Regions from separate parts of the Shewanella yunxiaonensis genome, predicted to be linked through region 4. Evidence: predicted binding sites of a transcription regulator. Region 4 holds the regulator's gene; each other region holds the start of a gene.
The links. The regulator MetJ, encoded in region 4, represses methionine synthesis genes. The targets are predictions, from matches to a motif close to TAGACGTCTAGACGTCTA.
Positions count from the first base shown of each region.

Region 1: the regulator MetJ is predicted to act here: its motif matches at 1,064-1,081, upstream of metE (5-methyltetrahydropteroyltriglutamate--homocysteine S-methyltransferase).
Region 2: the regulator MetJ is predicted to act here: its motif matches at 1,473-1,490, upstream of metH (methionine synthase).
Region 3: the regulator MetJ is predicted to act here: its motif matches at 696-713, upstream of metA (homoserine O-acetyltransferase MetA).

Region 1 is NZ_CP073587.1:2,873,220-2,875,428, reverse strand. It holds gene KDN34_RS13215 (HDOD domain-containing protein) at 1-64, shown strand, start outside; gene KDN34_RS13210 (LysR family transcriptional regulator) at 81-983, opposite strand; gene metE (5-methyltetrahydropteroyltriglutamate--homocysteine S-methyltransferase) at 1,137-2,209, shown strand, end outside.
Region 2 is NZ_CP073587.1:593,567-595,775, forward strand. It holds gene metH (methionine synthase) at 1-1,321, opposite strand, end outside; gene KDN34_RS02755 (histidine phosphatase family protein) at 1,568-2,209, shown strand, end outside.
Region 3 is NZ_CP073587.1:2,349,695-2,351,903, reverse strand. It holds gene KDN34_RS10770 (SDR family NAD(P)-dependent oxidoreductase) at 1-626, opposite strand, end outside; gene metA (homoserine O-acetyltransferase MetA) at 860-1,807, shown strand; gene KDN34_RS10760 (thiolase family protein) at 2,040-2,209, shown strand, end outside.
Region 4 is NZ_CP073587.1:3,322,588-3,324,796, reverse strand. It holds gene KDN34_RS15150 (sulfite exporter TauE/SafE family protein) at 1-553, opposite strand, end outside; gene metJ (met regulon transcriptional regulator MetJ) at 628-942, opposite strand; gene metB (cystathionine gamma-synthase) at 1,158-2,209, shown strand, end outside.

The DNA.
Region 1 (2,209 bases), 450 kb from region 4:
CTCTCCAGGATTGGTGTTGCGACGCATTTTAGCTCAGCGAGGCTTGCTGTTAAATCCACTGTAACCCATTGATGTTAATATCAATGGGGGGCCTGTTGGGCGACAGCTTCTGTAGCGACCAGCGTCAACCAATGCTCAATCATGTTACTATTGGCAGCATTACGTCGATATGCGCCGAATAGTGGCCGTTTGAGGCCATCCTTTCCCAGTTTTAACGCTTTCAGACTCAGGCCGTGAGCTTCGCGCATTGACCAGTTGGGCAGGGCGGCGACGCCTTCGTTACAGGCCAACCGTTGTAATAACACGTTAGTGAGGTCACTGGTTTTTTGAGGGCCGGGTGCCACGCCGGCGGGTTCCAGAAAATAACGAAACAAGTCTAGTCGTTCGAGGGGCACCGGATAGCTGATGATCGGCTGCTTGGCTAACTGCTGAGGCAAAACATAATCAAATTTTGCTAACGGGTGCTCCTTGCTAACGACCAAGTCAACTTCAAATTCAAAGAGATGTTGGTAAGCAATGGTATGGCTGGCAACTGGATCCGAGGTCAGGACTAAGTCCAAATCATCATTTTCCAGCGCACTTAGCGAATCAAACAGGTAACGGCTGGAGAGATCGAGTCTGGCTTCCGGATATTTGTGTTTGAACGCTTCCATGGCTGGCATTAACCAACGGAAACATGAGTGACATTCAATACCGACACGCAGAGGTCCTTGTATCAGGTTGCTACCTTGTTTCAGCAGGTTTTCGGTTTCCTGTACTTTTGGCAAGATTTCCTCAGCCAGCAATAACAGCCGTGTGCCTTCTTCAGTAAATGCCAGCGGTTTGCTCTTGCGAATAAACACCGATGAGTTGATCCGCGTTTCCAATTCTTTAATTTGGTGTGACAGTGCCGACTGGGTGACAAATCGCTTTTTGGCCGCCGCCGCTAAACTACCGCATTCTTTCAGGGCTAATAATGTCCACAAGTGCCTGAGTTCTATCATGCTCATCCCGGATGAATCCTGCTCATGTTGGTGTTGAAGCCATTTCGTTTGATTGGGCAGAGACTATCACAATAAACTTCCAGACGTCTAGACGCCTATATTGAATTGCTGAACGAGGCGTTATTTATCCAGCCAACGGAGTGAGGTGTGAGCATGACATTACATAATCTGGGGTTTCCCCGTATCGGCCGTCGCCGCGAATTGAAATTTGCCCTGGAACAGTACTGGCGTGGCGAACTGAGCCAATCACAGCTGTTGGCGCAGGCCGCTGAGCTGCGACGTACGCACTGGCAGTGGCAGTCCGAGGCAGGTCTTGATTTATTGCCCGTAGGTGATTTCGCTTACTACGATCAGGTACTGACATTGAGTGCAACGTTAGGTGTGATCCCGCCGCGTCACCGTCAGGGTGAGGTCGATCTGGACACGTTGTTCCGGGTGGCAAGAGGGCGGGCGCCAACGGGGACTGCGGCAGCCGCGGCAGAAATGACCAAGTATTTCAACACCAATTACCACTATCTGGTGCCGGAACTAACGGCAGAGCAGCAGTTTAGTCTCTGTTGGTCACAGTGGTTCGATGAAGTGAAAGAAGCGCAGGCTCAGGGGTATCAGGTCAAACCGGTGTTGCTCGGGCCGATAACATTTCTGCATCTTGCCAAAACTGTGGGGGAGCCGTTTGATAAGCTGCAACTGCTGCCCCGGTTGCTGCTGGCCTATCAGCAGTTGTTGACACAGTTTGCCGAGCAGGGTGTCAGTTGGGTGCAATTGGATGAACCTGCGCTGGCACTGGAGTTATCACCTCTATGGCAACAGGCATATGCGCAAGCGTATGCGGTGTTGCAAACGGCGCCGGTAAAACTGTTGCTGGCCAGTTACTATGGTAGCGTTGCCCATCATCAGCAGTTAATTTCGGCATTACCCGTGGCGGGATTGCATCTGGATCTGGTGAGTGCTCCGGAGCAGCTAGCACCATTTGCTGCGGCTTTGCGCAGCGAGCAGATACTGTCTGCCGGCGTCATCAATGGTCGCAATGTCTGGGCCGCCGATCTGGATCTGTTAGCGCAAACACTGGCACCATACGCGCAGCAATTGGGTGAGCGCTTGTGGCTGGCACCATCCTGTTCGTTGCTGCACACGCCGGTAGATCTGGAGGTAGAAACTGAGCTGACAGCTGCGTTGAAAGCCCGCTTAGCCTTTGCCCGGCAGAAATTGACCGAACTGCGGGAATT
Region 2 (2,209 bases), 1.1 Mb from region 4:
TAGAGGAATCGATCATCACCGGCACTTTGCTGATGTCGGGTTCGGAGGCAATGAGGTTGAGAAACTTCTGCATCATCTCCACGCCGTCTAACATGCCTTCGTCCATGTTAACGTCGATGATCTGTGCACCGCTTTCTACCTGTTCACGAGCCACATCGAGTGCAGTTTCAAACTGCCCCTCTTTGATCAGCCGCAGAAATTTGGCTGATCCGGTGACATTGGTGCGCTCGCCGACGTTAACGAACAAGCTGTTGGCGTCAATGGTCAGCGGTTCCAGCCCGGCCAGGCGGCAGGCCACTGGCAGCTCCGGCAGTTGTCGCGGTTGATATGGACTGACGGCCTCACGGATGGCTTTGATGTGAGCCGGAGTCGTCCCACAGCAGCCACCAACTAAGTTAACCAGTCCTTCCTTGGCCCACTGACCAATCACCTCGGCCATCTGCGCCGGCGTTTCATCATAACCGCCAAATTCATTCGGTAAACCGGCATTAGGGTGTGCGGAAACAAAGGTTTCACTGATGCGCGCCAGCTCTTCCACGTAAGGGCGTAATTCTTTCGGTCCAAGCGCGCAGTTAAGGCCAAATGACAACGGCTTGATGTGGCGCAGTGAGTTGTAGAAAGCTTCGGTTGTCTGGCCTGTCAGCGTACGACCTGAGGCATCGGTAATGGTGCCGGAAATCATTACTGGCAAGCGAATACCAAGTTTGTCAAACACTTCATCAATCGCGAACAGCGCCGCTTTGGCATTGAGGGTATCGAAAATGGTTTCGACCATCAGCATGTCCGCGCCGCCTTTGATAAGCGCTTCAGTGGCTTGCACATATGCCGCCACTAACGCATCAAAGTGAATATTGCGAAAGCCTGGGTCGTTGACGTCGGGACTAATGGAACAAGTACGGTTTGTGGGACCTAGAACCCCGGCGACATAACGCGGAATCCCAGTAGCCGCAGCGACTTCGTCGGCGGCTTCGCGTGCCAGTTGGGCCGCTTGTTGGTTAATTTCGCTCACCAGCGCCTGCATATCGTAATCAGCCATGGCGATGGTGGTGGCATTGAAACTGTTGGTTTCGATGATGTCTGCACCGGCTTCCAGATATTGGCGGTGGATAGACTTAATAATCTGCGGCTGAGTTAATACCAGCAGATCATTGTTACCTTTGACGTCGCAATGCCAGTCGCGGAAACGTTCACCACGATAATCTGCTTCTTCCAGTTTGAAGCTCTGGATCATGGTGCCCATTGCACCGTCGATAATCAAAATACGCTGGGTTAGCGCATTGTGGATTTGCTGTGTTGCAGCGATGGCAGAATTGCTAATCATTGGAAGCCTTAATTACTTGTTCCTAAAATAAAAATTAACAAATACAAACTTTTAAATTTGAGTTATGATCCAGATCACATTACTGTGATTATGATAGTAAACTTGCATCATAGTATGGCTGCGGAATAACTACAGGGTTGTTTTGGATGTTTATACGTATAGACGTCCATAATAAGGATTCCGGCGTTCTGCGGCAAGGTGAAATTGTTGCCCCTTAGCCCGGGTAGTTAAATCGAAGGAACCATCATGTCCTGCTACAGAAAATTGACAGTATATCTGATGCGTCACGGCAGCTGCGCCGATGGCGATATTCTAAGAGGCCGTACCGAGTCGCCTTTGAGCGAGCAAGGTGAGGCAGAAATGTGGAACGCTTGGCGAGAGCTGTGTGAGCATCTGCCTGAAGGTAAATTGTTGTTGCTGAGTTCTCCACTGCAACGTTGTAGCCAGTTCGCCGATGGACTGGCCAGCGAGATGCCGGAATTTTTTGACAGTCCGCTGCAAACAGCCGACTGGTTGCAGGAGCTGAATTTCGGTGAATGGGACGGTAAGTCCTATGCGTCGCTGCAGGCAGATTATCCGAAGGCCACTGCCGCCTATCAGGCTGATCCGTTAAACCATACGCCCCCAGCGGGTGAAACCGTGCGAGAACTGTATCGCCGGGTAACCCGCGGTTGGGAATCGTTAATCCAGGAATTGCTGCATGGTGAGCAGCACACCGCACTTTTGATCACTCACGGTGGCGTGATGCGCACATTGATCAGCGAAATGCTGAATCCAGGCGAATTACCGCTTAATGGTGTATTCAACGGTCTGGAACTGCCTTATGGTTCCGTGCTGAAGATAGAAGTAGACGCTCATGAAGTGGATGGCGAATGGGAATGCCAGCCA
Region 3 (2,209 bases), 970 kb from region 4:
TTAAGCAGTGCATCCACCACTTGGCGTGCAACTTCATCGACGGGTGATAGCCATAGTCGGCTGCGTTGTAATGCAGCCTTGTCTAATAGTCCCAGTTGAATATCTGTGATGGTAATAGGGAGTTTTAACCGTTGGGCATGCATAGATAGCCCTTCCAGGTAATTTTGAGCGAAGGCTTTTGCAGCATGAAACGCTACACTGGGACCACCTCGCAGACCCGCAATGGAATTGATCGCCGCAATCTGTCCAACACCTTGCTTTTGGAATAACCGAAACGCGGTATTGCAGACGGCTGCAAACCCTCGAACATCGACCTCAATGATTTCCTGCTCTAACGCCCAAGGTAATTCAGGGTGATAGGAATTGAGTCCAGTGTTAACCAGAATTAGCCGCACGTCCGTCATCTCCCGCCATACGGCTTCAAGCTGCGGGATCAATATCTGTGGGTCTTCAATGGTGAAATCATACACTTTGGCCGGTGCCGGTAATTCCTCAGCGAATTCCCTTATAGATTCAGCGTCATGAGCCAATAACGCCAGTGCAACTCCTTCGGCGGATAATTGCCTGGCAATCTCTTTACTTAACATGGAACTGGCACCAACAATAATGGCTGAAGTAGCGGACATAATGTGACTCTGCGGCAGAAAATGGGCTTTATGATAGGATGATAGTGACGCCTTCTCAAGATTTAATCATGGAAGTGTAGACATCCAGATGTCTTTATGTATGATCCTAATCATCAGTCCGTATTGCAGTTTCTCCATTCAGCGTTAGCTTTGCAGAAGAAAGTCAGCCAGTACGAATAATCAAGCGTAAACCAGAGAACCGAGAGTCTCTATCAAACAGTAAGAGGCGGATGATGCCCGTAAGAATTCCTGATAATTTACCTGCTGCCGATGTGCTTGAGTCTGAGAATATCTTTGTGATGTCTGAGAGCCGGGCGGCCATGCAGGACATCCGGCCAATGAAGGTGTTGATCCTCAACCTGATGCCCAACAAAATCGAAACTGAGACGCAACTGTTGCGTTTGCTCAGTAATACACCGCTGCAAGTTGATATCGATTTATTGCGTATCCATGATAAAGAGTCCAAACACACGCCAATGGATCACCTTAACACTTTCTATCGCGATTTTGAGGAAGTGAAAGAGCGTAACTTTGACGGTTTGATCATCACCGGTGCGCCACTGGGGAAATTGGACTTTGAAGAGGTCACTTACTGGGATCATATCAAAGAGGTGATCGATTGGTCACAGACGCATGTGACCTCCGTGTTATTTCTATGCTGGGCAGCTCATGCCGGGTTATTTCATCTGTACGGGCTGAAACGTAAAATTCTCGATGTTAAGTGTTCCGGCGTGTTTGAACATTCTCGGGTAAAAGCCCATATACCGTTACTGCGTGGGTTTGATGATGTGTTTTATGCGCCACATTCCCGCTATGCACAGATGGACGTGGCAGAATTAAAGGCCCATCCGCAATTGTCAGTCTTGGCTGAGTCTGAACAGGCCGGTGCTTATCTAGTGATCAGCAATGACCACCGTAATCTGTTTGTGACAGGGCATCCGGAATACCGTAAAGGCACTTTGCGCGACGAGTATTTCCGAGATTTAGCCGCAGGCATCAATCCGCAGATCCCGCAAAACTACTTCCGCAACGATGATCCCAATGCCGAACCCGTTGCTCGCTGGTTTGGTCACGGTAACCTGCTCATCAGTAATTGGCTCAACTATTACGTCTATCAGCTGACACCGTATGACTTGAGCGATCTCAGTGCGAAAACTCCCTGGGAACAGCGCAAAGCCTAAATGAAGCATGAGGCCACCGTTAACGGTGGCCTTTTGTTTATGTTGTCCACTCTCATCAATTGGTTCGCCATTGTCGGCTTTCCTGCGGCGATCCTCTCGCAAATTTTTCAGCGTGACCTAATATTAGACCAACGGCTAGTTGCTTTACGTTCGCGTAAACGTAATCTTGTAGCGTCGCTTAACGAAGAAGGCTTCTTTTGGGGAGAAGCCCATAATTATCAAGGGGGCGAAGATGGGCGTAGCAATCACTGATGAAGTAGTGATCGTCGCCGCACGGCGGACACCGATGGGCGGATTCTTGGGGAGCCTGGCATCGGTGCCCGCCCCACAGCTGGCTGCCACAGTGATAAGGGAATTATTACACAACACTCAGGTGCCACCTGAGCGAGTGGATGAAGTGTT
Region 4 (2,209 bases):
GGCCCGATACTGCCAGAATAGCCAAGGTAATACAGGTACTTGCCATAAAAAAGGCTGACAGTGCCGCCCGAAATTTTCCGGCGTCTCGGCCCGTCAGCAATAACGCCATCGGTGGGCCGCCAATGCCAGCTACGGTGCCAAAAATACCTGAAAACAGCCCGGCGATGAACAAGCTGCGGCGGTTGACGGCGACGGTAAGCTTTTTCAGGCTCATCCACACTGCCAGTCCTACAATGGCCGCAATGATTAAACCGAGAATCGCACGTGGTGCCAGCAGTAAAGTAACGCCCAGTAAGCTGCCCGGAATTCTGCCGGCTAAGGCGTATTGCAGCCCGCCGAGTTCCAGATTGCCGCGTTCTCGTAATAAGGTAAGCAGCGCGATAGAAAAACTGAGGATGATCACCGGTACCGGCACCAACTCTGGATCAACGATATATAACAGCGGGGTAGAGACCACTGCCAGTCCGAAGCCCAGCAGACTTTGGGTGATGGCACCCAGAAAAATGATCAGTGATGCCAGAATCAGGGTGATCGGATCGACTAACGACCACATGACGGAAGTACTGTGCCGGGCGTTGCCCGGCTGTATAGAGAAGGGTTAAAACAGCAGCGATGGAAACAGTGCATTTACTCCATTTCTTCCCATTCGATACCCATATCTTCCATCATCTGTTTCGCTTCGGCCGGGATACTGTCCGGGCGATCCTTGGACAGATCTTCATCATTTGGTAATGGCTGGCCGGTATAAGCATGCAGAAATGCTTCGCACAGCAATTCGCTGTTGGTGGCATGACGTAGGTTGTTCACCTGACGCCGGGTGCGTTCATCCGTCAGTACTTTGAGCACTTTTAGCGGAATAGACACAGTGATTTTTTTTACTTGTTCGTTTTTCTTCCCGTGCTCAGCGTAAGGGCTGATATATTCGCCGTTCCATTCAGTCATGTTGCACCTGCTATGTCACTAATTCGCTGCCGATTTTAAACTCTTACATCCGACAGTCAAATGTCGGGCCATAATACTGTATCACAAAAATGGAATTCTATACATTTGGACGTCTAAACGTCTCGATGCCTATTGACGCCAACAAGCGACTTGGTAGAATTTAGCCGTCCAGACATCTTTATGGTGTTTCTTGAAAAGAATTTAAGGAGTCGAAAATGACAGAGCGGAAAATGGCCACCATCGCCGTCCGTCAGGGAATTGAAACCGATAATCAGCATGGTGCAGTGGTTCCGCCCATCTATCTTTCGACCAATTATGCCTTTGATGGGCATAAAACTCCGCGGCAGTTTGACTACAGTCGCTCTGGTAACCCAACTCGCAGTATTCTCGGAAATGCGATTGGTGAACTGGAACAAGGGTGTCCAGCAGTTATTACCGCCAGTGGTATGGCGGCGGTTACGTTGGTGACCAGTCTATTGAGCCCCGATGATCTGCTGGTTGTACCCCATGATTGTTATGGCGGTTGTTATCGGTTATTTACCCATTTAGCCAAAAAAGGCCAGTTTAAGCTGGCGGTTATCGACCAGACCGATGCGGCGGCATTACAACAAGCTCTGGCGCGTAAGCCAAAGATGGTATGGATTGAAACGCCTTCCAACCCCTTGCTGCGGGTAATCGATATCGCCAGTGTTGCCGCGGCCTGTAACGCCGTGGGAGCACTGTTGGTGGCGGATAACACCTTCCTGTCTCCCGCATTACAGCAACCGTTATTGCTGGGCGCCGATATCGTAGTGCATTCCACCACCAAATATATCAACGGTCACAGTGACGTTGTCGGTGGTGCGGTGATTGCAAAAGATGCGGCGCTGGCAGAACAGCTACACTGGTGGTCTAACACCTTGGGGCTGACCGGCGGTGCATTCGACAGTTATCTGACATTACGCGGCCTGCGCACACTGGCACTGCGTATTCAGCAGCACCAAAATAATGCCGCTAAAATTGTGGATCTGCTGCAAAGTAGCGCGCAAGTACAGAAGGTGTATTACCCTGGGCTGAAAACGCATCCGGGTCATGAAATTGCGGCGAAACAGCAACTTGGCTTTGGTGCTATGGTCAGTTTCGAACTGAAAGGCAGTGATGCCGAAGTGGAAGCTTTTCTTGGCGCTTTGCGCTATTTCTCTGTTGCAGAAAGTTTGGGGGGCGTGGAAAGTCTGGTAGCGGTTCCTGCTACTATGACACACCGGGCAATGGAACCGGCAGCCCGTGC